2 linked regions of the Desulforapulum autotrophicum HRM2 genome follow. The protein of the gene in region 1 interacts with the protein of each later gene in a pairwise test. Links are inferred from orthologs where the notes say so. Each region holds a gene or a part of one and is shown on either strand. Other genes may lie near its edges.

Evidence for each region.
Region 2: the proteins of HRM2_RS17710 (region 1) and rlmB interact in binary tests that used the Escherichia coli proteins (3 or more experiments, as listed by UniProt). The link is inferred for Desulforapulum autotrophicum HRM2 from one-to-one orthologs.

What each region holds. Positions count from the first base shown.
Region 1 is NC_012108.1:4,038,613-4,055,300, forward strand. Bases 8,554-11,518 are described here. They hold HRM2_RS17710 (NAD(P)H-hydrate dehydratase), read left to right. Parts: upstream 8,554-9,232; coding sequence 9,233-10,804; downstream 10,805-11,518. Other genes in these bases: HRM2_RS17705 (YchJ family protein), read left to right, coding at 8,733-9,221; tsaE (tRNA (adenosine(37)-N6)-threonylcarbamoyltransferase complex ATPase subunit type 1 TsaE), read left to right, coding at 10,795-11,259; HRM2_RS17720 (aspartate kinase), read left to right, coding at 11,289-11,518. Outside these bases: mazG (nucleoside triphosphate pyrophosphohydrolase), read right to left, coding at 1-591; HRM2_RS17665 (CvpA family protein), read right to left, coding at 552-1,100; HRM2_RS17670 (PhoH family protein), read left to right, coding at 1,211-2,176; HRM2_RS17675 (HD family phosphohydrolase), read left to right, coding at 2,173-4,542; rRNA maturation RNase YbeY, read left to right, coding at 4,532-4,903; HRM2_RS17685 (pyridoxine 5'-phosphate synthase), read left to right, coding at 4,916-5,635; HRM2_RS17690 (pseudouridine synthase), read left to right, coding at 5,670-6,452; HRM2_RS17695 (DsrE family protein), read left to right, coding at 6,651-7,001; HRM2_RS17700 (MBL fold metallo-hydrolase), read right to left, coding at 7,012-8,394; more of HRM2_RS17720, read left to right, coding at 11,519-12,515; pyrF (orotidine-5'-phosphate decarboxylase), read right to left, coding at 12,506-13,240; HRM2_RS17730 (HDOD domain-containing protein), read left to right, coding at 13,340-14,716; selA (L-seryl-tRNA(Sec) selenium transferase), read left to right, coding at 14,713-16,125; HRM2_RS25470 (tetratricopeptide repeat protein), read left to right, coding at 16,122-16,688. UniProt on the Escherichia coli protein: Bifunctional enzyme that catalyzes the epimerization of the S- and R-forms of NAD(P)HX and the dehydration of the S-form of NAD(P)HX at the expense of ADP, which is converted to AMP.
Region 2 is NC_012108.1:2,089,584-2,100,361, reverse strand. Bases 143-3,030 are described here. They hold rlmB (23S rRNA (guanosine(2251)-2'-O)-methyltransferase RlmB), read right to left. Parts: upstream 2,024-3,030; coding sequence 1,262-2,023; downstream 143-1,261. Other genes in these bases: HRM2_RS09190 (YicC/YloC family endoribonuclease), read right to left, coding at 2,910-3,030; HRM2_RS09195 (DUF370 domain-containing protein), read right to left, coding at 2,619-2,885; gmk (guanylate kinase), read right to left, coding at 2,020-2,592; HRM2_RS09210 (hypothetical protein), read right to left, coding at 624-920; icd (NADP-dependent isocitrate dehydrogenase), read right to left, coding at 143-622. In the rest of the region: more of icd, read right to left, coding at 1-142; more of HRM2_RS09190, read right to left, coding at 3,031-3,791; HRM2_RS09185 (DUF4416 family protein), read right to left, coding at 3,788-4,327; HRM2_RS25975 (Trm112 family protein), read right to left, coding at 4,324-4,497; HRM2_RS27615 (hypothetical protein), read right to left, coding at 4,527-4,685; HRM2_RS09175 (THUMP domain-containing class I SAM-dependent RNA methyltransferase), read left to right, coding at 4,887-6,098; HRM2_RS09170 (ABC transporter substrate-binding protein), read right to left, coding at 6,212-7,960; HRM2_RS09165 (DUF2160 domain-containing protein), read right to left, coding at 8,064-8,342; HRM2_RS09160 (carbohydrate ABC transporter permease), read right to left, coding at 8,352-9,152; HRM2_RS09155 (carbohydrate ABC transporter permease), read right to left, coding at 9,149-10,021; HRM2_RS09150 (ABC transporter ATP-binding protein), read right to left, coding at 10,074-10,778. UniProt on the Escherichia coli protein: Specifically methylates the ribose of guanosine 2251 in 23S rRNA.

The sequences.
Region 1 (16,688 bases):
GTCCTTATCGCCCGTTGCAAGGGCCTGGGTAAATTCCTTCCACTCCTCCTCCACCTTTTCAATGACACCCGCCATGCTGTCCCAGTCAAACCCGGATCTGACAGCCCGTTCCGAAATCTTGTAGGATCTCAAAAGCGCCGTCATTCCAGAAGGGACCGAATCCAGGGCCGAGGCTGCGGGCAATTTACCCGCCTGTTTTTTTTCCTCCCCCTTGATTTTCTCCCACCGCTGGAAAAGCGCCTCCTCACTGTCCAGGATTAAATCCGCGTAAACATGGGGGTGACGGCGGATCATCTTTTGAGCACTCTTAGAGATGGCGTCAAAGATGTCAAAAGCCCCCCTTTCCCGATACAGTTCGGCAATGAACACCAACTGGAACAGGACATCTCCAAGTTCATCGCATACATCGGCGGCATCATCCTTTTCAATGGCCTCAAGGAGTTCATATACCTCCTCTATAAGGCATTTCCACATGGTCTCAGGGGTCTGTTTCCTATCCCAGGGGCAACCCTGATCCCCCCTGAGGGTCTGGATGATTTCGATAAGTCCGTTCAGACCCTTTTTGACGTGGTCATTTTCTGTTTTTCCCAACTCTTTTTTATCCCTTCAATCTTTAAATGTAATTGGTGCTGCATCTCCTGTGGCACAAAAACGGACAGGACTTCTGAAACCATTACCACATGGGGGCAAAGGCGGGATTCAGAAACAAAGGCTGTGTTCCTAGGCAACAATATGGTCACAACAATCAGCAGTATCGAGACAATGAGCAACCCCTTTGCCGCCCCAAAAACCAAGCCGCACAAACGGTCCACCCATCCCAGAAAAACGATGTTCAACAGATATCTGATCAGGGCAGCCACAAGGTTGACAGCAATCAGAATGCCACAGAACAATACGAAAAATGAAATTATTTTCCGATATCCTGGATTGTCCACCCATTGGTTCAAAAAAGGTGCCACAAGGGGGTAGTAGGTGCCGGCGCCATAAAATCCCGCAAGCACGCCGACGATGGAAGATACCTCACGGATAAACCCTCTGAACAGTCCGCGCACAAGACAGAATGAAACAACCACTAAAATGATAACATCGAACAAATTCATAAAATTTTACCCCAAATTTATATTCTCAAAGGATTTACCTATCAGCAGGGCAGGTTTTCAGTCAAGATTTTTTATTGACCTTTTCGTCAATTGAGTGCAATCTTGGGACCATGAAAACCATAATCTTAAACAACATCGATATGGCCCAGGAGCTGTTTGGCCGCCACAACGATAACATCTCAAAAATAGCAGACACCACTGAAACAAAAATCGACGTCAGGGGCAACGAACTTCACCTCAGGGGAAAGGAGACAGACGTCCTTGTTGCCGAAAACATCATCCACCAGCTCTACGAGCTTGTCAAAAAGCGTTACAGCCTCAACCCCACGGACATCGAATCCGCAGCAAAGGCCCTTCGCCTTGACAGCACCTGCAAACTTGCCACCATTTTTTTAGACACTATTTTCACCACGGTCAAGAACCGCCCCATCACCCCGAGAAATCCCGCCCAGAAACGCTACGTTGATGCGGCAAGGAAAAACGACATTGTCTTCTCAATCGGGCCTGCTGGAACCGGCAAGACCTACCTTGCCATGGCAATGGCTGTTGCTGCATTCACCCGGGGGGAAATAAACCGAATCGTACTGACACGGCCTGCAGTTGAAGCCGGCGAAACCCTGGGATTTTTACCGGGCGACCTTGCCGAGAAAATCAACCCCTACCTTAGACCCCTTTACGACGCCCTGTATGACATGCTCGCCTTTGACCGGGCACGGGAACTCATCGAACAGGGAACCATCGAGATTGCCCCCCTTGCATTCATGCGGGGCCGAACACTTAACAATTCGTTCATCATCCTTGACGAAGCCCAAAACACCTCATCCGAACAGATGAAAATGTTTCTCACCCGCATCGGTTACAGCTCCAGGGCCGTCATCACAGGTGATATCACCCAGATCGATCTTCCCCGGGGAAAAAAGTCTGGCCTCGTTGAGGCAAAAAATATTCTTCAAGGCATAGAAGGACTTGAGTTTGTATACTTTACAAGGGAAGATGTTGTCAGACACAGGCTGGTTTCTCGTATCATCCAGGCCTATGAACGCTCAACTAAAACCGGTAAAAATCTAAAAAAATGACAGCTGAAAAGAAACTCCGTTCGTTCAACCTGTACATCAACACCAAAAAATCCGTTTTATGGGCTGTTCTCATTGTAACCACCATCATCCTTACCCTTGTTCTCTATCCTGAAAGACGACATATCAATTTTGCCTACCGCCTGGGAGATGTTGTCGACAGGGACATCAAGGCCCCCATGGATTTTTTCATTGAGGATACAGCGGCAACTGAGCTCAACAAAAAAGAAACCGGCCACTCTGTGCTGACGGTCTATGATTATGACCCCACCCTGATCGAAAAAATTTCAGAGCGGGTCAACCACGCCTTTGCCGTCCCCCAAAAATTTTATTCAACCGAAGAACAGGCATCCCCTGTCCTTTCCACGGTCATGGCCGTGAAGGAAAAATTTGAACAGGTACTGGGATTAACCATTGACAAGGGCGCATTTGCAACGCTCCACCGCAACGGTTTTTCCCTAATGGTCCCGGAAAAAATTCAAACCATCCTCACCGCTATCCTGGACAACGGCATTGTGGCCAACAAGGAAATCCTACTCAAAGAAGAGGGGAAGGGCATTGTCCTGAGAACCCTTGGCTCTGACAATGAAAAGGTATTGAACAACCTCAAGGCATTTTACGGACCGGACCAGGCAAAGGCAATGGTGAGAATCATTGGTGACCCTCTGTTGAAGGATATAGACTACAACCTGTCCAACCTCATTGTTGACCTCTGCCAGCAGCTTCTGCTCCCCAACATCACCATGAACAGGAGTGAAACAGAAGCAAGGGTGCGGTTATCCGAATCAAAGGTGAAACCGGTTCTCTACAAAATCAAGGCTGGTGAAATGATCCTGAGGGAAGGCGAACGGGTGGACGGCATCAGGCTTGTAAAGCTTAAGGCCCTGGAGAGCCAGACCAAGGAAAAAAATTCCCTCATGGCCCAGACAGGTACCGCCCTGATCATCCTCTTTGTCCTGCTTGTGGTCTACATACTACTTCTTCAGAAGAAAAAAACCCTGGAGCGCCACCACAACAAGAACATCATTTTCCTGGCATCCCTTCTGACCCTCTTTCTTGTCATTGCACGTCTTGCAGCCCCCTTTGCCACCACGGTCAACCTGGAGCTTCCTGTCTCACTGTCGGATATCTCCATTTCCATGGGACTTCCACTGTCTGCCGGCGCCATGACCGTATGTCTGTTTCTCAACTTTGAGATTGCCATCTACTTTGCCCTGGTCCTCGCCCTGCTCAGCGCTATGATTTTTTCAAACAGCATTGAGGTCTTTATTTTCTTTTTTCTGAGTTCGATTACTGCTGCATTCTGGACAAAGGAGTGCAGACAGAGAAAGCGGTTCATCACGGCAGGGGTGAAACTGGCCCTTTTTAACGCGGGCCTTGCCCTGACCCTTAACATTTATTCGGCCCAGACAGACATCGGCATCATCACCAAAGAAATCCTGCTTGCATTTACAGGCGGACTCTTGGCCGGAATCATCACAGCAGGCCTTGCCCCTTTAATAGAAATCCTGTTTGACTTTACAACCGAGATCAAACTGCTTGAGCTGTCAAGCCTTGATCAGCCGATCATGAGGCGCCTTATGATCGAAGCCCCCGGCACCTACAACCACAGCATCATCGTGGCAAGTCTTGCCGAAGCTGCAGCAGCAGCCATCGGGGCCAGCATCCTCAAAACCAAGGTGAGCGCCTTTTACCACGACATTGGAAAACTTCAGCAACCCCTCTACTTCATCGAGAACCAGACCGACGGCAAAAACCGCCACGATAAACTTTCACCGTCCATGAGCGCCCTGATCCTCATCCAGCACATTAAAAAGGGGGCGGAGATTGCCAAGGAGTACAAGCTTGGCATGGACATTGTCGACACCATATGCCAGCACCACGGCACCAGCCTGATCCGCTACTTCTACAACAAGAGCGTCAAGCTCAACGGAGAAGATGCTGTAAAGGAGAGCGATTTTCGCTACCCCGGTCCCAAACCCCAGACAAGGGAGGCGGGCATTGTCATGCTGGCCGATGTAATTGAGGCGGCCATGAGAACCCTTGAACGACCGACTCCGGCAAGAATCCAGGGACGTGTCCAGGAATTAACCAATGCAGTCTTTTCAGACGGCCAGCTTGAGGAATGCGAGCTGACCCTGAAGGACCTTCACCAGATCGCCAAGAGTTTCAATAAGATCCTCACGGGCATCTACCACCAACGCATTGAATACACAGAACGTCCCCCGGAAAACAAACAACAGGAAAAACAGAAAGAGAAAAATGGAACCCCAGAAAATTCTGACCCAAATTCAGATAAAAACCCCAAAACTGTCAAAGTCCCAGATAAACCAAAAGCTCAGCAAAATCTTAAACGCCTTGGGATATGACAACCATGAACTGTCCGTCGTAATCACCGACGATGCCCACATCATGGCGCTGAACCAAACTTACAGGGGCAAGGCAAAACCCACTAATGTGCTCTCATTTCCCATGCTTGACAGCGAATTTACCTCGATTGCACCCCAACTCCTGGGGGATCTTGTTATTTCCGTGGAAACGGCCATGCGTGAGGCAGACGAAGCAGGCATAACCCTCGACGAACGGCTCTCCCAGCTCATGATCCACGGTGTCCTCCACCTTGTGGGATTTGACCACGAACAAGGGGAAGACGAGGCCGTTAAAATGGAACAAAGGAGCCTTGAACTCCTCAGATTCATTGAGTCCAACCCAAACCTTGACCCATTTTAAAAGGAGTCCCATATGGCAAAGCTTGCCGTTAACGTAGACCATGTAGCCACACTGAGACAGGCCCGGGGGGCCGCATACCCGGAACCCGCCGCTGCAGCCCTTGCCGCAGAAGCCGCCGGAGCAGACGCCATTGTCGTTCACCTTCGGGAGGACCGGCGCCACATCAACGAAAGGGATGTCAGAGTCATCAAGGAGGTGATCCGCACAAGGCTCATCCTTGAAATGGCCGCAACACCCAAAATGCTGGGCATCGCACTGTCCCTGAAGCCCCACACCGTAACCCTTGTGCCTGAAAAAAGAGAAGAGATCACAACAGAAGGCGGCCTTGACCTGATCAACCACCACTCATCCATCAAACAGACGGTGGAAGCACTCAAAAACGCAGGCATAATGGTCAGCATATTCATCGATCCTGATCTTGACCAGATCAAAATGGCCCACAGGATAGACGCCGACATGATCGAAATCCACACGGGTGCCTTTTGTGATGCAGTAAACGAACATCAAAGGCAACGAGAATTCACAAGGATCGTGGATGCCGCAAAGATCGGCACCAGGCTCAAACTTTCTGTCAACGCAGGCCACGGCATCTGCTACAACACCATCAAGGCGTTCCAGGGGCTTGATGAAATCGACGAATTCAGCATCGGGCACAGCATCGTGGCACGGGCTGTTCTCACGGGCATGGACCGTGCCGTAAGGGACATGCTGGCCCTTATCCGAGCACTGTGATCCAGAATAGTAGCCGTGGAATCAAGCGCTTATTTTGAAACTTGAAACAAAGGCCAGTGCCCCTGGCACCCTTGAAATCCTCTACCAGGATGAAGATCTTGTTGCTGTAAACAAACCCCCGGGTCTCCTGGTGCACAGAACTGCCCTTGCAACCCACGAAACCCGATTTGCCCTGCAGATGGTGAGGGATCAGACCCAGGGCCATGTTTTTCCGGTGCATCGGCTGGATAGACCCACCCAGGGAGTGCTTCTGTTTGCACGCAATCGAAATATGGCAACCAGAATGTCACACCTTTTCCAGACAGGAAAAATTCAAAAGACATACCTTGCCGTGGTCCGGGGCCATGTTAAAGAGAGGGGAACCATCGTTCACCCCCTTAAAAACATCAAACACCCCCAGGACAACAAAAGAATCAATCATTCCCTGAAGATTGATGATGCCGTCACCGATTACGCCTGCCTTGCCAGTGTGGAACTGCCCTTTTATGTTGACAGATACCCCACCACCCGCTACTGCCTTGTGGCGCTAATTCCCAAAACCGGCCGACGTCACCAGTTGAGGCGCCACATGAAACACATCTCCCACCCCATTGTGGGGGATACCGTGTATGGAAAAAGCAGCCACAACCGATTCTTTGCAACACATCTGAACTGTACAGGACTTTTGCTTGCCGCACGTGAACTTTGCTTTGTCCACCCTGACACTGGAATTTTTATAACCATTACAGCACCCCTTGACAAAAGATTCCAGGAAGTGATCTCAAAATTCTCCTGGGATGAACCAACAAAAGAATTGCCACGATTCAGGGGAATTTAAATTTAGTAAGGCGTCCCCGAAAAGTCCGGAAAATCTTTTGTTTTTGGTTAAACTCCCATATGATGGTCCTGTTTTGAACTTAACCCAATAACAAACACGGCCGGAACAAGGGATGCCCCTCGGCCACAACAAATGATGAAGCGCCTCTGATTACAATGCGTTGGTGGATGTTTCATACAAAAAGAACTGGAGGAAACCATGAACAAACGTGTGGTACTGGTTGCATTCAACGGTGAGTCAATGTGCTTTGTCCATGTGCTGCTCAATGCACTGGATATGAACAAAAAAGGATATGAGGTAAAGGTGGTGATCGAAGGGAGTGCAACAAAGCTCATTGGGGAGCTTGGCAACGAAGATCATCCCTTTTCCAAGCCCTACATTGAGGTCAGGGAAAAGGGAATGATTGATTGTGTCTGTTATGCCTGCGCCACCAAGATGGGATCAGTTGATGCGGCCCAGGCCCAGGGGCTACCCCTTTGCAGGGAAATGAAGGGCCACCCGAGCCTTGCAACCTATATGGAACAGGGGTACGAGGTTATCACCTTTTAATCCATGGGGATCAAGCCCTTTCCACGGGAAACCCGGCATTTCGCCAGGCCTTATTTCCACCGGCCAGGGAGTGAACATGCTTGAAGCCCTGGCTCTGGAGATAACTTGCCGCAATATTTCCCCGGTACCCTACGCCGCAGTAGACAATGATCTCTTCGTCCCTGGGAATATCGGGGACCTGCTTGAGCAGCAGGGGCAGGGCAAAATGTTCAGCCCCTGCGATATAACCGTCGTTTCTTTCAGCCTGGGTCCTGACGTCAAAAAAATGGGTCACGCTGCCCTTGTCAAGCTTCTGACGAAGCCGCTCGGCAGACAACTGCCATAGCTGGCCAAGGGGATACCCCTCCTCCTGCCAGTTTTTGATACCGCCGTAGAGGTAACCTAAAATATTGTCGTACCCAATCCTGTGAAGCTGGGTGCACATATCGTCATAGGACGCTTCATTGTCCACCAAAAGAATCAGATCAGCATTAGGGTCAATGACCATACCGATCCAGTTGGCCGTCTGCTTGGTCAGACCGATGTTGATACTGCCTGGAATGTGTGCCCCGCCAAAGGCAGCCGTGTCCCTTGTGTCAAGCACCACGGCCCCCTGCTCCATGTGGTTTTTTACCTGGAGGGGAGACATATCCATCATCATGGGACAGCGTTCGAGCAACGGTGCGCCCTTGATGTTGGTTTCAATGATGTGGGTAAAGCTCTTGGGTCGTTCAGGAAAACTCTGTTTAAAAGATTCAATGAAATCTTTTCTGGAAAGATTTAACAACGGGTTATTGTGCTGTTCAAACCCAATGGTGGAACTTGGCTTTGAACTCATCCCCTTGCCGCACAGGGACCCCTCACCATGGGCTGGAAAGACCTCAAGGCTGTCGGCAAGATTGCCAAGCCGGTTGTAAAGCGAATTGTAAAGATTTTCAACCTGTTCGTCGATCAGCTCTTCTCCAGCAAGATCAGGCCGCCCCACATCCCCCACAAACATGCAGTCACCGGTGAGCACCAGCCATGGTTCCTGACTGCGCAGGGTATCTGTCACAAGGATTGAAAGCCCATGGGGGGTGTGACCAGGGGTTCTGAGGATATCAAGTTTGACACTGCCCATCATGAACGAATCCCCGTCCTTGACCGGTTTAAATTTATAGGTGGCCGGGGTCCCCTCCAGCAGGTAGATGTCAGCACCGGTGCGAGAACGTAATTCCATGTTACCGCTCACATGGTCGGCATGGATATGGGTTTCAAAGATATGGGTGATTTTCATGCCGTTATTCCGGGCAAGATCAATATACTCTTTGACCTCCCGTTTGGGATCCACCACACAGGCAACCCCGGCACCGGGACAACCGATGATGTAAGAAAGACACCCCATTCCCTCAACTGCAATTTGTTTAAAATACATTTACCCTCCTTTTCACGAAGACCTTTGCCGGGCCCCCTTCTGGTTGAATATAGTCATTGTATTAAGTGCCAATAAACAGTCTTGATTTACGTCACATTTTAAGATAGTGCTCACAAAACAATATAGCCCCTGTCCACTATTTTGCAAGAATTTTCCCAATAACCCTTAACCACTGCGGGTTCAGTTACGACCCATTGACTAAAATGGGCATCAAGGGGTATATTATCAGATGGCACATCCCCGACACGGTCAGGGATAAACTTGCCCAGACAGTCCAGGCAGGATTGAAACATTACAAATTAAATACACAGATAAAAACCAAGCAGGAGCATAAACGTATGAAACCATGTCCATGTTGCTCAACATTACCCTACAGCCAGTGCTGTGAACCCATCATCCGCGGAACCGTCTCAGCCACCACTGCCGAACAGGTCATGCGGTCAAGATATACAGCCTATGCACAAGGGGAAATTGGCTATCTCAAGGAAACGACCCACCCGGACGGTATGGCCGATTTTGACGAACAGGCAACCCGCTCCTGGTCTGAGAATTCACTATGGAAGGGTCTTGAGATCCTTACGACCGAGGCAGGCGGCCCAGAAGACACCCAGGGCAGTGTGGAATTCATTGCCCGTTTTACACAAAAGGACGTCGAGCACAAGCACCATGAACTGGCAATCTTTAAACGCGAGAACGACCGCTGGCTATTTCTGGACGGCAATCCGGTAAAGCCGAAACCCATGAAAAACAGCGCTCCCAAGATTGGTAGAAACGACCCCTGTCCGTGCAACAGCGGGAAAAAGTATAAAAAATGCTGTGGAAAATAATGGAGGACACCATGTACCTTGTTACCGCAAAACAAATGCAGGCCATGGACAAAGAAACCATTGAGGGCTTTGGCATTCCCGGGCGGGTTCTCATGGAGAATGCCGGACGGGGGGCCTTTGCCTTTTTACAGGAGCTCTTTCCAGACCTAGGTTCAAAAAAAGTATGCGTGCTTGCAGGCCCTGGCAACAACGGGGGCGACGGTTTTGTGGTGGCAAGATATCTTGTCCAGATGGGGGTAAAAACCGAGGTCTTTCTTTTTGCCCCTCCAAAAAAAATAACAGGGGATGCCCTGGCAAACTTAACCCTCCTGAAGACCCTGGTCAAGGTAAGCTCCCATGGCTCATTAACCGAGATCCTGGATATGGAAGGCGTTGACAGCATCAGGACAGAGATGGCCCAGGCCGACATTATGGTTGATGCCCTCCTTGGAACGGGCCTGAACTCGGATGTCAGGGGATTGTTCAAAACCGTCATTGAAAGGGTCAACGCCCTTCCCTGTAAGGTTTTGAGTATTGACATCCCATCGGGTCTTAACGCCGACACCGGCACGGCCCGCGGCACAGCAATCCAGGCCCATGCCACTGCAACCTTTGCATTTGCCAAGGCAGGCCATTTCCTTTTTCCAGGCAAGGCACTTACCGGCAAACTCAGGATCGTCGATATCGGGATCCCCCCGTTTATCTGCAATGGCATCGCTCCTGGGTTGAAGGTTGTGGCACACCGGGAGGTTGCGCAACTCTTTCCCAAAAGGGAACACGACACCCACAAGGGTAATTTCGGCCATCTGCTTGTAATTGCCGGTTCAACCGGCAAAACAGGAGCCGCGGCCCTTACGGCCAACGCGGCCATGGCCATGGGTGCCGGCCTTGTCACCCTGGGGATTGCTGAGACCCTCAACCCCGTCATGGAAATAAAGGTGACGGAACCCATGACCTTTCCCCTGGAAGAGAGTACGCCGGGTCACCTGTCCGACCATTGCTTTGAGGTCCTCACAGGTCTTGCACGGCAAAAAAACGCCATGGCCCTGGGACCCGGCTTGGGAACCGATCCTGCCACCCAGCGCCTGGTCAAAAAAATCATACAGGAACTGGCCCTTCCCATGGTGGTTGATGCCGATGGCCTCAACGCCATTGCAGACGACCCCGGAATTCTTAAAAAGGCCCGGGCACCGCTTATCCTGACCCCCCACCCCGGAGAGATGGCAAGACTATGTAAAACTACCACAAAACAGATCCAGGCCAACCGGCTTGAAGCGGCAGCCGATTTTGCCACAACCTTTAAGCTTATTGTTGTTCTCAAGGGAGCATCAACCCTGATAGCCCTTCCCGACGGTCGAACCCGCCTGTGTCCCACCGGGAATCCCGGCATGGCATCGGCCGGCATGGGCGATGTTCTCACCGGTATGATCGCAGCCCTCCTGGCCCAGGGGTTTAGCCCTGGGAATGCCGCCGTGGCAGGTGTTTATCTCCATGGCCTTGCCGGAGACATCCTTGCCCGTCAGTATAAGGGTGCCGGGTTTGTAGCGTCTGATCTGATACACACCATTCCAGCGGCCGTTAATGGTGAGGGCCCATGGAACTGACCATTATCTCCCGTTCGGGCAGACAAACCCTTGGGCTGGGTGAGAAATTAGGCAGACTACTGGATCGTGGCATCACCATCTCACTTACCGGGGGGCTCGGTGCAGGCAAGACCACCTTTGTAAAGGGTCTTGCAAAGGGCCTTGAAGTGCCTGCCTCATTTTACGTTACAAGCCCCACCTATACGATCATGAACGAATACCCCGGACGGCTTGATCTGTGCCACATGGATCTCTATCGCCTTGGTTCAAGCGACGAGTTGGACTATATCGGTTTTTATGAAATGATAACTCTGGATCGGGTGACTGTCATTGAATGGCCACAAATCATCGAACAGGGAACCATCAATTTTGACCTTGCCATCACTATTTCAACGGACAAGGCATTCAACCGGGAAATATCTTTCTTTGCCTCTGGACTTGACGCATCAAAGATGCTAAGCAAACTATTTATTTAAAAATCAAACCCTTCAAAGCAGGAGCATCTATGGCATTGAAAGTGCAAAAATTCGGGGGTACTTCGGTTGCCGATATCGAACGAATACGAAACGTTGCCCAACGGGTAGCAAGGGCATATGACAAAGGAGATCAGCTTGTAGTGGTGCTCTCAGCCATGTCCGGAATGACAGACAAACTCATCGCCCTGGCTGAAGAGGCGTCAGAGATTCCAGACAAACGAGAGCTTGACGTACTGCTGGCCACTGGCGAGCAGACAACGGCTGCCCTGCTTGCCATGATGCTCAAATCCATGGGCTACAAGTCAAAATCCCTGCTTGGCTTCCAGGCCGGAATAAAGACAGACAAAAGTGCAGGCAGGGCAAGGATTCTTGATATAGAGGCCAAACGAATCAAGGCCCTTCTGGACAATGGGCATATCGTTGTGGTTGCAGGATTCCAGGGAAGCGACACAAACGGTGACATCACCACCCTTGGCCGGGGAGGATCAGACACCTCGGCCGTGGCCATTGCCTCGGCCCTGAAGGCCGATGTGTGTGAGATATACACGGATGTGGACGGGGTCTACACAACCGACCCAAGAATCTGCGCCAAGGCCAGAAAAATAAACATAATCAGTTATGAAGAGATGCTTGAAATGGCAGTGCTTGGCGCCAAGGTTCTCCAGATCCGCTCTGTTGAATTTGCAAAGAAGTATAATGTGCCCGTCCATGTCAGATCATCATTCAGCGAAGAGGAGGGAACCATGGTTGTCAATGAAAGCAGTGACATGGAAAGCGTTGTTGTCTCAGGCATCACCTGTGACATGAACGAAACAAGAATCACCCTTAAAAAAGTACCAGACCAGCCGGGAATTTCGGCCAAAATTTTCTCCCCCCTTGCCGAGGCTGAGATCATGGTGGACATGATCATCCAGAACACCCGGTCGGGCGGTGAGACCGACGTAACCTTTACCGTGCCCACGGTTGATTTTAAGCGGGCAAAGGAAATCTCTGAACAAGTGGGCAACAAAATTGGCGCAAAGGAGGTCCTCACGGCAGAGGATATTGCCAAGGTGTCGGTGATCGGCCTTGGAATGAAAAGCCATTCAGGCGTTGCCGCCACCATGTTTTCAGCCCTTGCCGCGGAAAATATCAACATCCGACTGATTGCCACCTCTGAGATACGCATCTCCTGCGTGATCAAGGCAAAATATGCAGAGCTTGCCGTACGAGTCCTTCACACGGCATTCGGCCTTGACAATCCAACTCAGTCATAACGGTCTGCAAGGGCCGCTTCAACCTCCCCTGCTATGGCATCCGCTGCGGCACAGGGATCAACCGCTGTTCGGATGGGCCTTCCCACCACAATGAAATCCGCCCCCTGCCCGATGGCCATGGCAGGGGTCGTGATTCGTTCCTGGTCATCATTTTCAACCGATCCCCAGGCAGGCCGTATACCCGGTGTAACAATGAGAAAATCCCTGCCAAAAACCTTCTTTACTGCTGCCGCCTCAAGACCGGAGCAGACCACCCCGGCACATCCTGCACCATGGGCAAATCCGGCCCGTTTGAGGACCAGCTGCTCTGTCCGGGTGACATACTCCTGCCTGAACCCACAGGCCTCTACCACTGAAGCATCATTGTCCGTCAGCAGGGTAACGCCCAGCACCCGGGTCTTTCCCTGACCGCCCTGAACGGCCATCTCAAGCATTTTTTGTGAGGATGAGGCATGGACAGTAACAAGGTCCGCCCCTGTCTTTACCGCACTTTCCATGGCTTTTTTGACGGTTGCAGATATATCATGAAGCTTCAGGTCAAGAAAAATTCCGGCATCGCTCAATGCCCTTACCCTCCTGACCATGGCGGGCCCCTGGTCGATAAAAAGCTCAAGGCCGATCTTAAACATGCCCACCTTTTGATCCAGCATTCTCACTAAATCTTCAGCCTCGGCTGCCGAATCCACATCAAGGGGAAAGATGATGCGACTGTTTCCTTTTTTCATTCAAAGCTCCTTTAGACTTGAAAATTTGCCTTTAATAATGTTAGTAAATATTGTTTATGTGGTCAATAAAATTGTCATATGCGCAGGGGAGGGGTTCACATGGTGTGGTTGAGAAGAGAACATATTCCAGCGGGAAGCTTCCGGGTAGAAAAAAAAGGACAGATACTGCTCCAGGCATTCCTTGGTACCTGTGTGGGCGTTGCCCTTTACGACAAGGTTACAAAAATCGGGGGACTGATCCATATCCTCCTTCCGGAACCGCCTTCAACCATGCCACCGGAATATCCGGAAAAATACGCTTCAACCGGCCTTCCCCTTCTTTTAGAGGAACTCTTTGCCCTGGGTGTTGACCCCTGCAATCTCACTGCCACCATTGCAGGCGGTGCCCTTGTGGCCCCCCTGAGTGAGCTTGACATCCACCTTGATATCGGTGGAAGATCCACGGATATCGCCATTGACATCCTTAACCGGTCTGGAATTAAAATCGTTAAATCCGAGACCGGAGGTTTCTTCACCTGCACCCTTGAGCTTAACATGGCAACAGGGCAATTTGCCATTAAACCCGTAGCCCTGGAGACCCCAGTCAATGAACATACCGTCAGCCTGCCCCCTCTCTCGGAGCAGGATATCACCAAAACCATAAAAAATTTAAAACCCATTCCCCAGACGGCACTCAAAATTCTCAGGATGATCCAGGACGATCATCATAACATGAAGGAGATCACCCGGGAACTGGGTAAGGACCAGGTACTGGGCGCACGGGTTCTCAAGATCACAAACTCGGCCATGTTTTTCGGCAGGATTAAGATAGAAAGCATCCAGGATGCCGTACTTCTGCTCGGTGAGTCCCTGCTCCTCAAAATGATCATAACGGCGGTTCTCAAGGATTATTTCAACCAGGTCGGAGACTCGGGCTACTCCCTTTGCCGGGGAGGCCTTTTCTTCCACGCCGTGGGCTGTGCAATGGTGGCGGAAAAAATAGCTGAACTAACGGGGCGGGAACCCCCAAATACCGCTTACACGGCAGGCCTGCTCCACGATATCGGCAAAGTGGTACTCGACCAGCAGATAGCAGCGGTGTATCCGCTCTTTTTCAGGGGAATCCACCACGACGGTACAAGCGCCGTTATTCTTGAACAAAAGATCCTTGGGACCACCCACTGCATAACCGGTGCCCTTTTGGCCAGACAATGGAACTTCTCTCCAGCCCTGATTGAGGCCATCAGCTTCCACCACACGCCGGAACAGGCAACAGACCACAGGAATCTTGTCGGGATTGTCCATCTATCCGACCTGCTGATGTCAAGGTTCAACGTAGGACTTGAGCTTGAGAGAATGGAACCAACCAGCCTTTTACCCACCATTGACCACCTGGGACTAACCCTTTCAGACCTTCCAGGCATCATCGATTCAATTTTCCCGGCTTCCTTTGACAAAAAGGGTCAGCTATCATTCAAAACAAGGACCCTAACATGACATATGCCAGCAAACAGGATCTTCTTCGGCAACTACCAGGGGTTGACGCCCTTCTGGAACTTGCAGGAACCGTCCACGCAACCCATAAAATCCCGCAAAAAGTTCTCAAATCAGCCATACGTGCGACACTGGAGAGCCTGAGAAACAGCACCCTCAAGGGTGATAATCCGTCCCTTGCACCCCAGGATTGCCTTGCCACGGCCATTGCTATCGCAACCCGAACCCTGAAACCCAAGCTTGTCTCCACCATCAATGCAACCGGCGTCGTCCTCCACACCAACCTTGGCAGGGCACTTCTGTGTGATGCGGCCCTTAAGAATATAACAACCATTGCATCGGGTTATTCAAACCTTGAATTCAACATTACCACAGGCAAGCGGGGCATCCGCTATTCGGTTGTGGAAGCGCTTCTGTGCGAACTGACCGGGGCCGAGGCTGCCATGGCCGTAAACAACAATGCAGGTGCTGTGCTTCTCTGCCTTGACACCCTTGCCAACGCAAAGGAGGTCATTGTCTCAAGGGGAGAACTGGTCGAAATTGGCGGATCGTTTAGAATCCCCGATGTCATGGCCAAAAGCGGCGGCATTTTACGTGAGGTCGGAACCACCAACAGAACCCATATGAAGGACTATGAAACGGCAATCACAGACAATACAGGACTGCTGCTTAAGGTCCACACGAGCAATTACAGGATAGAGGGATTTACCAAAAGCGTCTCCATTTCCGAGCTTGTTGCCCTGGGGAAAACGAAGGGAATCAAGGTCATGGAAGACCTTGGATCAGGCTCCTTGATCGACTTTTCAAAATATGGGCTTACCAGGGAACCAACGGTTCCCGATGCCGTGGCCGCAGGTGTGGACATTGTCACCTTTAGCGGAGACAAGCTCCTGGGCGGCCCCCAGGCAGGCATCATCCTCGGAACCCGATCGGCCATTGAACAGATCCGGTCCAACCCCCTGACAAGGGCACTTCGCATTGATAAACTCACCCTGGCAGCCCTTGAGTCAACCCTGGCGCTTTACAGGGATGAAGCCCTGGCCGTTGAAAAAATCCCCACACTGAGAATGCTTGCCCTGAGCTTTGATAAAACCAAAGAACTTGCAACGCCCATTCTGGAACAGCTGAAAGAACGCCTGAACGAAACTGCAATTGTGGCGTTTGCAGACCTTTCCTCAAGAACAGGAGGGGGTGCCTTTCCTGAACTTGCCCTTCCAAGCCGGTGCATTGCAGTAACCCCCCTTACCCTGTCGGCAGACCAACTGCAAAAGCGAATGCGCATGGCCACACCCGCCATCATCGGCAGAATTGACAATGACAGATTCATCATTGATCCGAGAACCCTGCAACCAGGTGATGCGCAAACCATCATTAATACCCTTTGCGTTATCCTGACAGAGAGCTGTAAATGATAAAAAAAACACCCTCCATGAAGACTGAAACGGCCTACCTGTCCAAGGAGATCAATTTTCTAAAGTTTGATTCAGAACCCGAAAAAAAGGCGGATTTTCAGCCAAACGAGTATCTGTCAGACAGAATTATATTCCGGAAATCTTGGATGCAAGGATTTACAGACAGGCTTGAAAAGGCCGAAATTCCAGAACACGGATTCGTCTGCGTTGTGGTCAATCAAGCCCCTTGCACGGATAGCTGTTGCATCACACCCCTTCTTGATGCAGCCGTTAAACCAGCCCAGGGGCTGTGGGAAAGGATTGACGACCATTTTATGGTCATTGTGCTGTGGAACACGGCCGACCTTGAGCGACTTTTTGACACCATCAAAACAGCACTGGCGTCAGAGGCCGGCATTGACCCCATTGCCGGAATTGCTGTTTACCCGTTCATGGATTTCTCAAGGAAAGAGACCTTTCACAATGCCGTAAAAGCCGTGGACCACGCAGCCTTCCTGGGGCCCGGCAACAAGGTCTGCTTTGGTGATATATCCCTCAACATCAGCGGAGACAGACTATACGAA
Region 2 (10,778 bases), 1.9 Mb from region 1 along the record:
CATTGTCAACGGCATAGGCCACGGCCTTTTTCACCAGTCGCTTGCTCTTTTCCGGGCAGATGGGCTTGAGGCCGATGGCAGCGGTGGCGCATACGTCAACGTCCAGCTCGGTTTTCATAAATTTAAGGAGCTTTTGGGCCTCAAAAGAGCCTGAGGCCCACTCAATGCCAGCATAGAGATCCTCGGTATTCTCCCGGAATACGGTAATGTTCACATGTTCAGGATGTTTTACCGGGCTTTGGATGGGCGAGAAATAGCGCACCGGCCGGATACAGGCGTAAAGGTCCAGGTGCTGACGGATTTTAACGTTCAAGCTTCGCATGCCGCTGCCTACCGGGGTTGCCAAGGGGCCCTTGATGGCCACCCGGTGGGCCTCAATGATCTCAAGGGCATCATCGGAAAGCCATTCACCGGTCTTGTTAAACCCCTTGGCTCCGGCAGGAATATTGAGCCACTGGATCTTTTTTTGACCGTTATAGGCTTGTTGAACAGCCGTGTCAAACACAGGCTGTGCCGCCTGCCAGATGTCAGGACCAATGCCGTCCCCCTCGATAAAGGGAATCTCAACACAATCGGGCACATCCAGCACCAGATCGTCATTCATGGAAATAATGTTGCTCATATTAATCTATACGCTCCTTGATTTTTTTTATATGAAACACCCACCAAAGCATTGCAAACAGAGGCGTTTCATCACTCGTTGAGGCCGGGGCCAACCCTCGCTCCGGCCATGCCGGTTTCATATGAAACTCGCTTCGACCGGCCGGCGGGAACGGGTGTTGCCCTTCACTCATTCTCGCAGGCCGTCCATGGCCTGCTCCGAGGGAAATGGCAACTCCTTGGACCTCGTGTCCACCGTTGCCATTTAACCCGTTCAGGGCAACACCCGTTCCCACCGGCCTACTACTGTCGAGTTTCATGCTTCGTTGTGTCCGCCAGGACATGTGGTTATATGAAACTCTTGTCGAGACATCATTGTTAAAGTCTCGACTTTAGAGCCCTCTTTGGTTTCCCTGACCGGAACATTGTAAACCAAAGGGGATAGGATTTTTGCCCTTCCAGGCGTTAAGAAGCGCAGGCTGTTTGAGGACTTTAGCCCGCAGTTCCTGCGTTTTAGTCTGGAAGGACAAAAAGCCCCCCGACGTTTACCGTTCCGGTCAGGGTAACCAAAGGGGGCGGAATGGTACTATCGCCTGCCCGGTATCATCGTGTTTCATGCTTCTTTGTGGCCGGATGCCATCTCTCGCCCCGGCCGTGCCGGTTATGCAGTCAGCTGACGCTGGCGAAGGGCTTCATACATGGCGATCCCGCCTGCCACCGATGCGTTCAGGGAAGTTACGCCGGCCTTGATGGGCAGGGAAACAAGAAAATCACACTCTTTTTTCACCAGGGGCCGAATGCCCTTGTGCTCACCGCCCACCACAAGCACCAGGTTACCGGTAAGATCCGCCGAAAACAGAGGGGTTGTCCCCTGGCCGTCCAGCCCTGCAACCCAGAATCCCATGGCCTTTAATTGCCGCAAAAGGCCGGCCGTGTTGGTAATCAACGAAATCTCGGCATGCTCCATGGCGCCGGCTGAGGCCCTGGAAACCGATGGAGAGGGAGAAGCACTCCTCTCCTTGGGTATCATAATATGATCCACACCCGCACAAAGGGCTGTCCGGATCAATGCTCCAAAATTCTGGGGGTCCTCAAGGGTTTCAATCACCAGAATGAATCTATTCGACACTCCCTTGGGCATCTGCTTGACAATCCCCTCGGCCCGAACCGTTGCAAAGGGCGACACCCGGGCAGCCACCCCCTGGTGGCGGGCATTGTCTGTCAAGGCATCCAGGGTCATTGTATCGGTGATCTCCACAGGGATGGACTGCTCTTGTGCAACGCCAAGAATTTCAGCCAGCCGCGCCCTGGAGCGATCCTTTGAAACCAGAATGGCATAGAACTTTCTCCTGCCCGCCCGCAGGGCTTCACGAATCGGATGAATACCACAGAGGATCTCAACTGCCTCACTTTTCCGGCTCATGCAAGCTCCTTTTCAAAAATAACGGACATCTCGTTGATGCTGGTCTCGAGGTCATCATTTTTAATCACATGGGAGTACCATCCCTTCTGGCTGATCTCCTGTTCCGCATTTTTCATGCGCTGGGCAATCACCGCTTCAGAATCGGTTCCCCGTCGTCGGAGACGCTGTTCAAGGGTTGTAAAATCAGGGGCCATGATAAAAATGGTCACGGCCGCTGGAAACGCCTTCACAATCTGCCTTGCCCCCTGGACGTCAATGTCCAGAAGAAGATTGCCCCCCCGTGCCAGGGTATCCTGGAGCAGGGTAAGGCTGGTACCGTAGAAGTTGTCGTGGACTTTTGCCCACTCGGCCCACAGCCCTGCATCAATTCGTCTCTGGAATTCGGATTTATCTATGAAAAAATAATCCTGACCATGAACCTCTCCTTGTCGGGGCGGCCTTGTGGTGTGGGAAACCGAATAGGAGAGCTGTGAGAACCTGTCGAGCATCTGTTTACAGAGGGTGGTCTTGCCGGCACCCGACGGGGCCGACACCACAAATAGTTTTCCCGGTTTCTTGCTGTTTTCCAAAATAATGTCCTTTGCTTCCGGGAGAACTACCCCTCGTCATTTTCCTGGTTTTTTAAAGTTGAAAATCGCTGGGAAATGGTCTCGGCCTGGATGGACGAGAGAATGACATGATTGCTCTCGGTCACAATGACGGCCCTTGTTTTTCTGCCGTGGGTGACGTCCAGCAGACGGTTTTCATCCTTTGCATCATCCTTTAACCGCTTCATGGGTGACGAGTTGGGGGTGAGGATGGCCACCACTTTTTCAGCAACAACGGTATTACCAAACCCGATGTTTAAAAGAACCTGTTCCATTATATCTCCTGGTTTGACGAACAATTATTCTATGTTTTGAACCTGTTCCCTGATTTTCTCAAGTTCAGACTTTAAATTAACTACCCTGTGGGACAACTGTGCCTGGCTGGATTTTGAGCCCATGGTGTTGAACTCCCGGTTGAACTCCTGGATCAAAAAGTTGAGCTTTCTTCCGGCCGGCTCGTTTGAGGCCAGAATCTCCCGGAACTGCTTGATATGACTGTAGGCCCTGACGATCTCCTCAGAAATGTCGCTCTTGTCGGCAAGAATGGCAACCTCCTGGCTGAGGCGCACGGGATCAAGGTTTTCCACCCCTGCGGTGAGGCGGGAAAGTTTTTCCAACAAACGCTCCCGGTAGATTTCAGGAATTTCAAGGGCATTGGCTTCAATGGTTGCAAGCTCGGTTTCGATGAATGCCATCCTTGCCTCCAGATCCGTTAAAAGGTTTTCCCCTTCAACGGCTCTCATGGTTTCAAGCTGGGATAGGGCCTTTATCATTGTTGATGAAACCACCTGCCACACCAGGTCAAAATCCGGCTCTCGTTCCTCGTCCAGGATCATGTCCCGTCCTGCAATTACCTGGTCCAGGGTGAGGTCAGCGTCCAGGGCCAGGCAGTTTTTAAGAAGTGATAAGGCCTTGAAGTAGGCAAGTGCCCGTTGTTCGTCAACAACAAAGCCCGTTGACGCCTGGGATTCATCCTTTACTGAGATTCGGATCTCCACCCGCCCCCTTGAAAGGCGCTCTGCAACCATCTTCTTGACACCGTCTTCAAACCTGCGGCAAAAGGGGGGCAGGTAGAGGGCTATATCCAGGTTCTTGCTGTTGTAAGAACGGATCTCCACCTCTGCTCTAATATCATTTTCCGTAAATGCAGCCTCTGAATAGGCAGTCATGCTGTTAATCATGGAAGACTTCTCTCTTTATTAAAATCAAGGCAATACTTTGCCCTGACAATTTCAAGGAAACTTTTGATGGCATTCCCCCTGTAATCGGGATAGGTCCAGTCAAGGTCAATGAATCGTCCCTTTTGGTACATCAGTGTAAGATCGGCATAGATGCCCTGCCCGATGTAGACCCGGTGGGCAAAATCCTTGCCCGTTGCCAGAATGAACCGAGACTTGACAAGGTAGCCAGGATCAATATTGACAGCTCTTTTCCCATTTTCTTTCCACATGGCTTCGATGTTATTGGTCGAAATCTTGATCTCTGCCAGGGAGTCTTGGGCAACAAGCGCCTTGAACACCACCACACGCCGAAAAAGGGGGGACCCCATCTCCCTGTGGTAGTAGTTGGTGTAGTCAAAATCAAACCAGGGGCTGATCATGTCGATGCTGCCGAATTTTTCCTCCAAAAGGGCGAGTACCCTTTGAACAATGGACTGATCGTTCATGAACAGACTGATGACAAGCTTTGCCGGATCCGGGCTCTTTGGCGTACTCATTCTTTAAAGGGCTTTGCCTCTTCGACCAGCATGATGGGAATATCGTCCCTTATTTCATACACAAGGCAACAGGCCCGGCACACCAGTCCATCTTTGTTTTTATTGAGGGTAACCTCGCCCTTGCATTTGGGACAGGCCAGGATTTCCAGCAGCTCTTTGGAAACAGCCATGGTAAGATCTCCTTTTATGTATTTTTTAGTCACAGTCCCTGGGGACTGCATGGTTTAAAGCTTGAAATACGCTCCCCTGTGGGCCATGAGCGCCCCATGGCAAGAGCAAACTTTTCCCAGAGAGCAAGAATAAGCGGTAAAACCTCGTTTATTCCGGCCCGGTTTGTTTTTTTGGATAAATTTTCCATAAGCTTTACATTATGTGATACAATGCCGCCGATTGTCAATCTTAAAGCGTACAGGATGTTTATCCAAATGAAGATGGCGAACCGTCTTCACGTCCTTGACGGAGAACGTCTGAAGAAACAGGGACAAGGCTTTACCCAAAAACGACAGGGTGGGATAGAGCTTGCCGTAAACCCAATAACCCGATCGTTACAGAGACGCAAATGGAACCCATAAAAAGCATCAAAACCAATGTTATCAGGAAACGGGCAGGCCAGCACAAGCGCTATGCCACAGGATTTAAATACCAGCAGGACCCTACCTTTTTCGGCCAGATTGCAGAAGATCTCATCAACGAGGGAGAGGCTGAGCTCAAACAGCTCGGGGCCACAGATGTAACTCCCTCGTTCCGGGGCATCTACTTTAAGGCTGAAAAAGAGACCTTCTACCGCATTAATTATCAAACAAGACTCTTTTCAAGAATACTGGCTCCCCTGACCTCGTTTGCCTGCAATAACACCGACACCCTTTACAAACAGGCGAAAAAGATCAAATGGGAAAACCTGTTTAAGAAAAAAAGTACCTTTGCCATCACCTCCAACGTGTCAGACAGCGAGATCACCCACTCCCAGTATGCCGGATTAAGGCTCAAAGACGCCATTGCAGACTACTTCAGGGAAAGGACCGGCAAACGACCGGACGTCAACACCCTTGACCCCGACGTCATGATCAACCTGCACATCCGAAAGGAGACGGCTGACATCAGTATTGATGCATCCGGCGGCGCCCTTCACAAACGGGGATACAGGGAAGAATCAGTCACAGCTCCCATGCAGGAGACCATTGCAGCAGCCATTATCCGCATCTCTGGATGGGATGGCACACGGCCGCTCTATGACCCAATGTGTGGTTCAGGCACCCTGCTGTGTGAAGCTTTGATGCACCAGTGCCATATCCCTGCCGGGATCTTCAGGCAGCGGTTTGGATTTGAGATCCTGCCCGATTTCAACCCGGACCTCTGGAACCAGGTAAAAACTGAGGCAAATGCAGGGATCATCCCCATTGCACAGGGACTGATAGCTGGCAGCGACATTGCAGAATCATCTGTAACTGCAGCAAGGACAAACCTCATGGGACTCCACAACGGCGGGCAGGTATCTGTTCTGAATATGGATTTCAGACAGATCCAGGCCCTTGAAGACACGATCATTGTTGCCAACCCCCCCTATGGTATCCGCATGGGCAAGGAGAGCGACCTGAAGGTGTTCCACAGGGAACTGGGTGATTTTCTCAAACAGCGGTGCAAGGGATCAACGGCCTATATCTATTTTGGAGATCCCCAGTACGTTGGCCACATGGGACTCAAGGCAACCTGGAAAAGACCCTTAAAGGCGGGTGGGCTTGACGGTCGCCTTGTGAAGTATGAAATGTATTAATCGAACGGACACTGGCGGGACGGGCAGGCAATGGACGCTTCCTGCCCCCATAAAAAAAGGCCGACCCCATGACCTGATGTCAGGTCAGACGTCGGCCCGTGTAATACCCTAGGTTACTTCACCCTGCCCTCTTTCCAGGCCTGGATCAGCTTGTCATAGTCAATGGTTTCCCCCTGGGGCTTTTCATTGGCAAGTTTGGCCTTGGGAGCGCCAGGCTGGTCAAGCCAGTAGGATTCGGGTTTTTCGGGATTAAGCAACGGTCCCTTGTCCCCCTGTACACCGGATCTTGCAATTCTCATGAGAATTTTATCCTGCTCTGCTGCAAGGTTGTCCATGGCGGTTGAAACCGTAACCTCACCCGCAACGGCCTCACCAATATTCTGCCACCATAGCTGGGCAAGTTTAGGATAATCAGGTACGTTGGTTCCCGTGGGTGTCCAGGCAACCCGTGCAGGGCTTCTGTAAAACTCCACAAGTCCACCAAGCTTGGGGGCCCGCTCGGTGAACGAGACGTCCCGGATGTCGCTGTCCCGGATGGGCGTCAGACCCACATGGGCCTTCTTAAGGGATGTGGTCTTGCACACGCAGAACTGGGCAAACAGCCAGGCTGCTTTTCTACGCTCAATGGGGGTGCTTTTCAACAATGTCCAGGAACCGCAATCCTGATAACCAAGCTTCATCCCCTCTTCCCAATAGGGACCGTGGGGGGAAGGAGCCATGCGCCATTTGGGCGTTCCGTCTGCATTAACAACGGGAAGGCCCTCGCCCACAATCGAAGAGACAAATGAGGTGTACCAGAAAATCTGCTGGGCCACATTTCCCGTTGCAAGGTAGGGAAGGGACTGGTAAAAGTCCATGCCAAGAGCGCCCGGAGGTGCATATTTCCTGAGCCATTCCATGTATTTCCTGAGGGAATATTTGGCTGCAGGACCGTTGGTGGCACCACCCCTGCTGACACTTGATCCCACGGGCCGGTCATTTGCATCAACCCTTATACCCCACTCGTCAACCGGTTTTCCATTGGGAAGTCCCTTGTCTCCGGCACCGGCCATGGACAGCCAGGCATCGGTGAAACGCCATCCCAGATCCGGTGCTTTTTTGCCGTAATCCATGTGGCCGTAGATGGCCTTACCGTCAATCTCTGCCACATGCTCACTGAAAAACTCGGCAATGTCCTCATAGGCGGACCAGTTGACAGGAACGCCCAGCTCATACCCGTAGATCTCCTTGAACTGCTTCTTAAAATCATCCCGTGTAAACCAGTCGTAACGGAACCAGTAGAGGTTTGCAAACTGCTGGTCAGGCAGCTGGTAGAGCTTACCATCGGGTCCTGTTGTAAAGGATTTTCCCATGAAATCATCCACATCCAGGGTGGGGAGGGTAACGTCCTTGCCCTCTCCTGCCATCCAGTCTGTGAGGTTGACCACAAAGCCGTACCTGTAATGGGTGCCGATGAGATCTGAATCATTGACATAGGCGTCAAACACATTCTTACCTGACTGCATCTGAATCTGGAGCTTTTCAATAACATCACCCTCCTGGATCAGATCGTGGGTCACCTTGATGCCGGTAATTTCTTCAAAGGCCTTGGCAAGGACTTTTGACTCATACTCATGGGTGGGAATGGTCTCGGAAACAACCTTGATGGCCATCCCCTTAAAGGGTTCTGCAGCCTTGATAAACCATGCCATTTCATCGGTCTGCTGCTGTTTGGTCAGGGTTGACGGCTGAAACTCCTTGTCTATCCATCGCTTTGCAGCTGACATATCCGCCATTGCAGGGCCTGAACAGAAGGTGAACACAACCGCTGAAACAACACACCAAAGCCATCGTCGAGGAATCTTGTCGAACACTTTTTTCATCTTATGGTCTCCTTCATACGGCCTTAAAAAAGGGGTTCCGGTTGTCCGGTCGTTCGCCGATGTAAAGGCCTTTAACACCGATGACACCCAATAAATATCTTGTTTATCCCCAGCGCATGACAACAACCATCCACACAAGGGAAAACACAAAGGCCACCCACAGGGTAAAATCAGTCAGTCCCAGCCAGGCCAGATGAATGTATGCACTGCTCAAAAGGCCAATAAAAAGCCGGTCACCCCGGGTGGTTGCAATGGGCAGAATTCCCCGCCGTTTAACACAGGGAGATGCAATCTGCCACACAGTCATGCCGCAGAGCATCAGGGCAATGGTTATAAAAAAAATCGCCGTGGGATAGGTCCATGCCATCCATTCCAGTGTCATATCTTCCTCCTATACCCGTCCCATGGCAAAACCCTTTGCCATGTGGTTTCTGACGAACCAGATCACAAGGGCCCCGGGCACGATGGTTAAAACCCCTGCTGCCGAAAGAAGGCCCCAGTCAAGGCCTGATGCACTCACCGTCCGGGTCATGATAGCGGCAATGGGTTTAGCAGCGGTGGTGGTCAGGGTCCTTGCAAACAAGAGTTCAACCCAGGAAAACATGAAGCAGAAAAACGCTGTAACACCGACACCGGATCGAATCAGGGGAATAAAAATGGTGGTAAAGAAACGCACAAAGGAATACCCGTCGATATAGGCGGTCTCGTCAATCTCCTTGGGTACGCCCGACATAAAGCCCTCAAGTATCCACACGGCAAGGGGGACGTTGAACAGACAATGGGCCAGGGCAACGGCAATGTGGGTATCAATGAGACCCACTGTGGAATAGAGCTGGAAAAAGGGAAGCAGAAAAACAGCGGCCGGTGCCATGCGGTTGGTCAAAAGCCAGAAAAACATCTGGCCGTCACCGATGAACCGATACCGGGAAAAGGCATAGGCCGCAGGCAGGGCAGTCGCAAGCGATATCAACGTGTTCATTGTCACATAGATCATCGAATTGATATATCCCGAGTACCACGATACATCTGAAAAAATTTTCATATAATTTTCAAGGGTGAAATCCCTTGGATAAAGGGAAAACACGCTCAAGATATCGGCATTTGTTCTAAGGGACATGTTGAGCATCCAGTAGATGGGAAGCATCAACCAAAAGAGATAGACAATGAGAACAATGGTTCTTTTTTTCATCATGCCTCTCCTCGTCCAACGTTCTGAAGGGCCTGGTAAAACAGCCAACTGAACAGCAGGATGATTAAAAAGTAAATAAGGGAAAAGGCCGCGGCAGGCCCCAGGTCAAACTGGCCAACGGCCACCTTGACAAGATAGATGGAAAGAAAGGTGGTGGTATTGCCCGGCCCGCCGCCAGTGAGCACAAAGGGTTCGGCATAGATGAGAAAGCTGTCCATGAATCTGAGCAGCAGGGCAATGGTCAATACCCCCCTCATCTTTGGCAGCTGAATGTACTTGAACACGGCCCAGGCAGAGGCCCCGTCTATGCGGGCTGCCTGGAAATAAGCCTCAGGAATGGCCCTCAATCCGGCATAGGCAAGCAGCGCCACCAGGGGGGTCCAGTGCCACACCTCCATGAGCATCAGGGTGATCCAGGCATCGGACGGACTTGCCGTGTGGTCAAATGCAATGCCAAGGGCGTTGACCCCGGCACCCAACAGCCCGATATCCGGGCGGGTGAATATCATCCAGATGGTTCCGATAACATTCCACGGAATCAGCAGGGGCAAGGCCAGGAGCACCAGGCAGATCGAAGCGGCCCATCCCTTTTCCTTGGGCATCAGCAGAGCTATCCCTACGCCAAGGGGCATCTCGATCACGAGCACCAGGCCTGAAAAAATAAACTGACGAATCAATGCCTCGTGCAGCCGGGTGTCGGACAACACAGCCTTAAACCACTCCGTACCCACAAAAATTCGCTGGCCGGGTCCAAAAATGTCCTGGATGGAATAGTTCACCACCGTCATCAAAGGAATGATGGCACTGAAGGCAACGATGATAAAGACCGGCAGCACCAGAAACCATGCCTTATTGTCTTCCCACTTATCCATATCGGTTACACTCCTTTACTCAACCTTGCTGTTGGTTGGTTGTTAACTGTCGTTACCTTAAGAGCTGATCATCTTCAAACAGACGGATCCAGTCGGTTGAAAACCTTAGCCACACCCGTTCATCCGGGATGGACTGGCCCTCGGGAACCCTTGCCTGGACCTGATGGTCGCCCAGGAGGGCTGTGAGGATACGATAACTTCCCTGGTCTTCCACGGATTTCACCTGGGCCTCCACCCCGTGGGCCTCCTTTTGTTTGTGCACCTCAAGATAAAGCGGCCGGATTCCGAGCTTGAGCTTCCCCTTGGCCGTTGCGGCAAGGCCTGCCAGACGGTCGTCAAGAAAGATTTCAACCCCATTGGCCCCTTCTACATGGGCCACCCCGTTTTCAAGGACCATGGGCAGAAAATTCATTCCAGGACTGCCGATAAAATAGCCCACAAAGGTGTGGTCAGGATTTTCAAACAGTTCCTGGGGAGTTCCGATCTGAATGATCCTGCCCTCGTACATGACAATCACCTGGTCAGCAAAGGTGAGGGCTTCTACCTGGTCGTGGGTGACATAGACAAAGGTGAGCTTGAGACGCTCGTGGATCTCCTTTAGCTTGCATCTAAGCTGCCACTTGAGATTGGGATCAATTACCGTCAAGGGTTCGTCAAAAAGAATGGCGGCGACATCACTTCTCACAAGGCCCCGGCCCAGGGAAATTTTCTGCTTGGCATCGGCGGCAAGCCCTGCAGCCCTTCGGGCAAGAAAGGG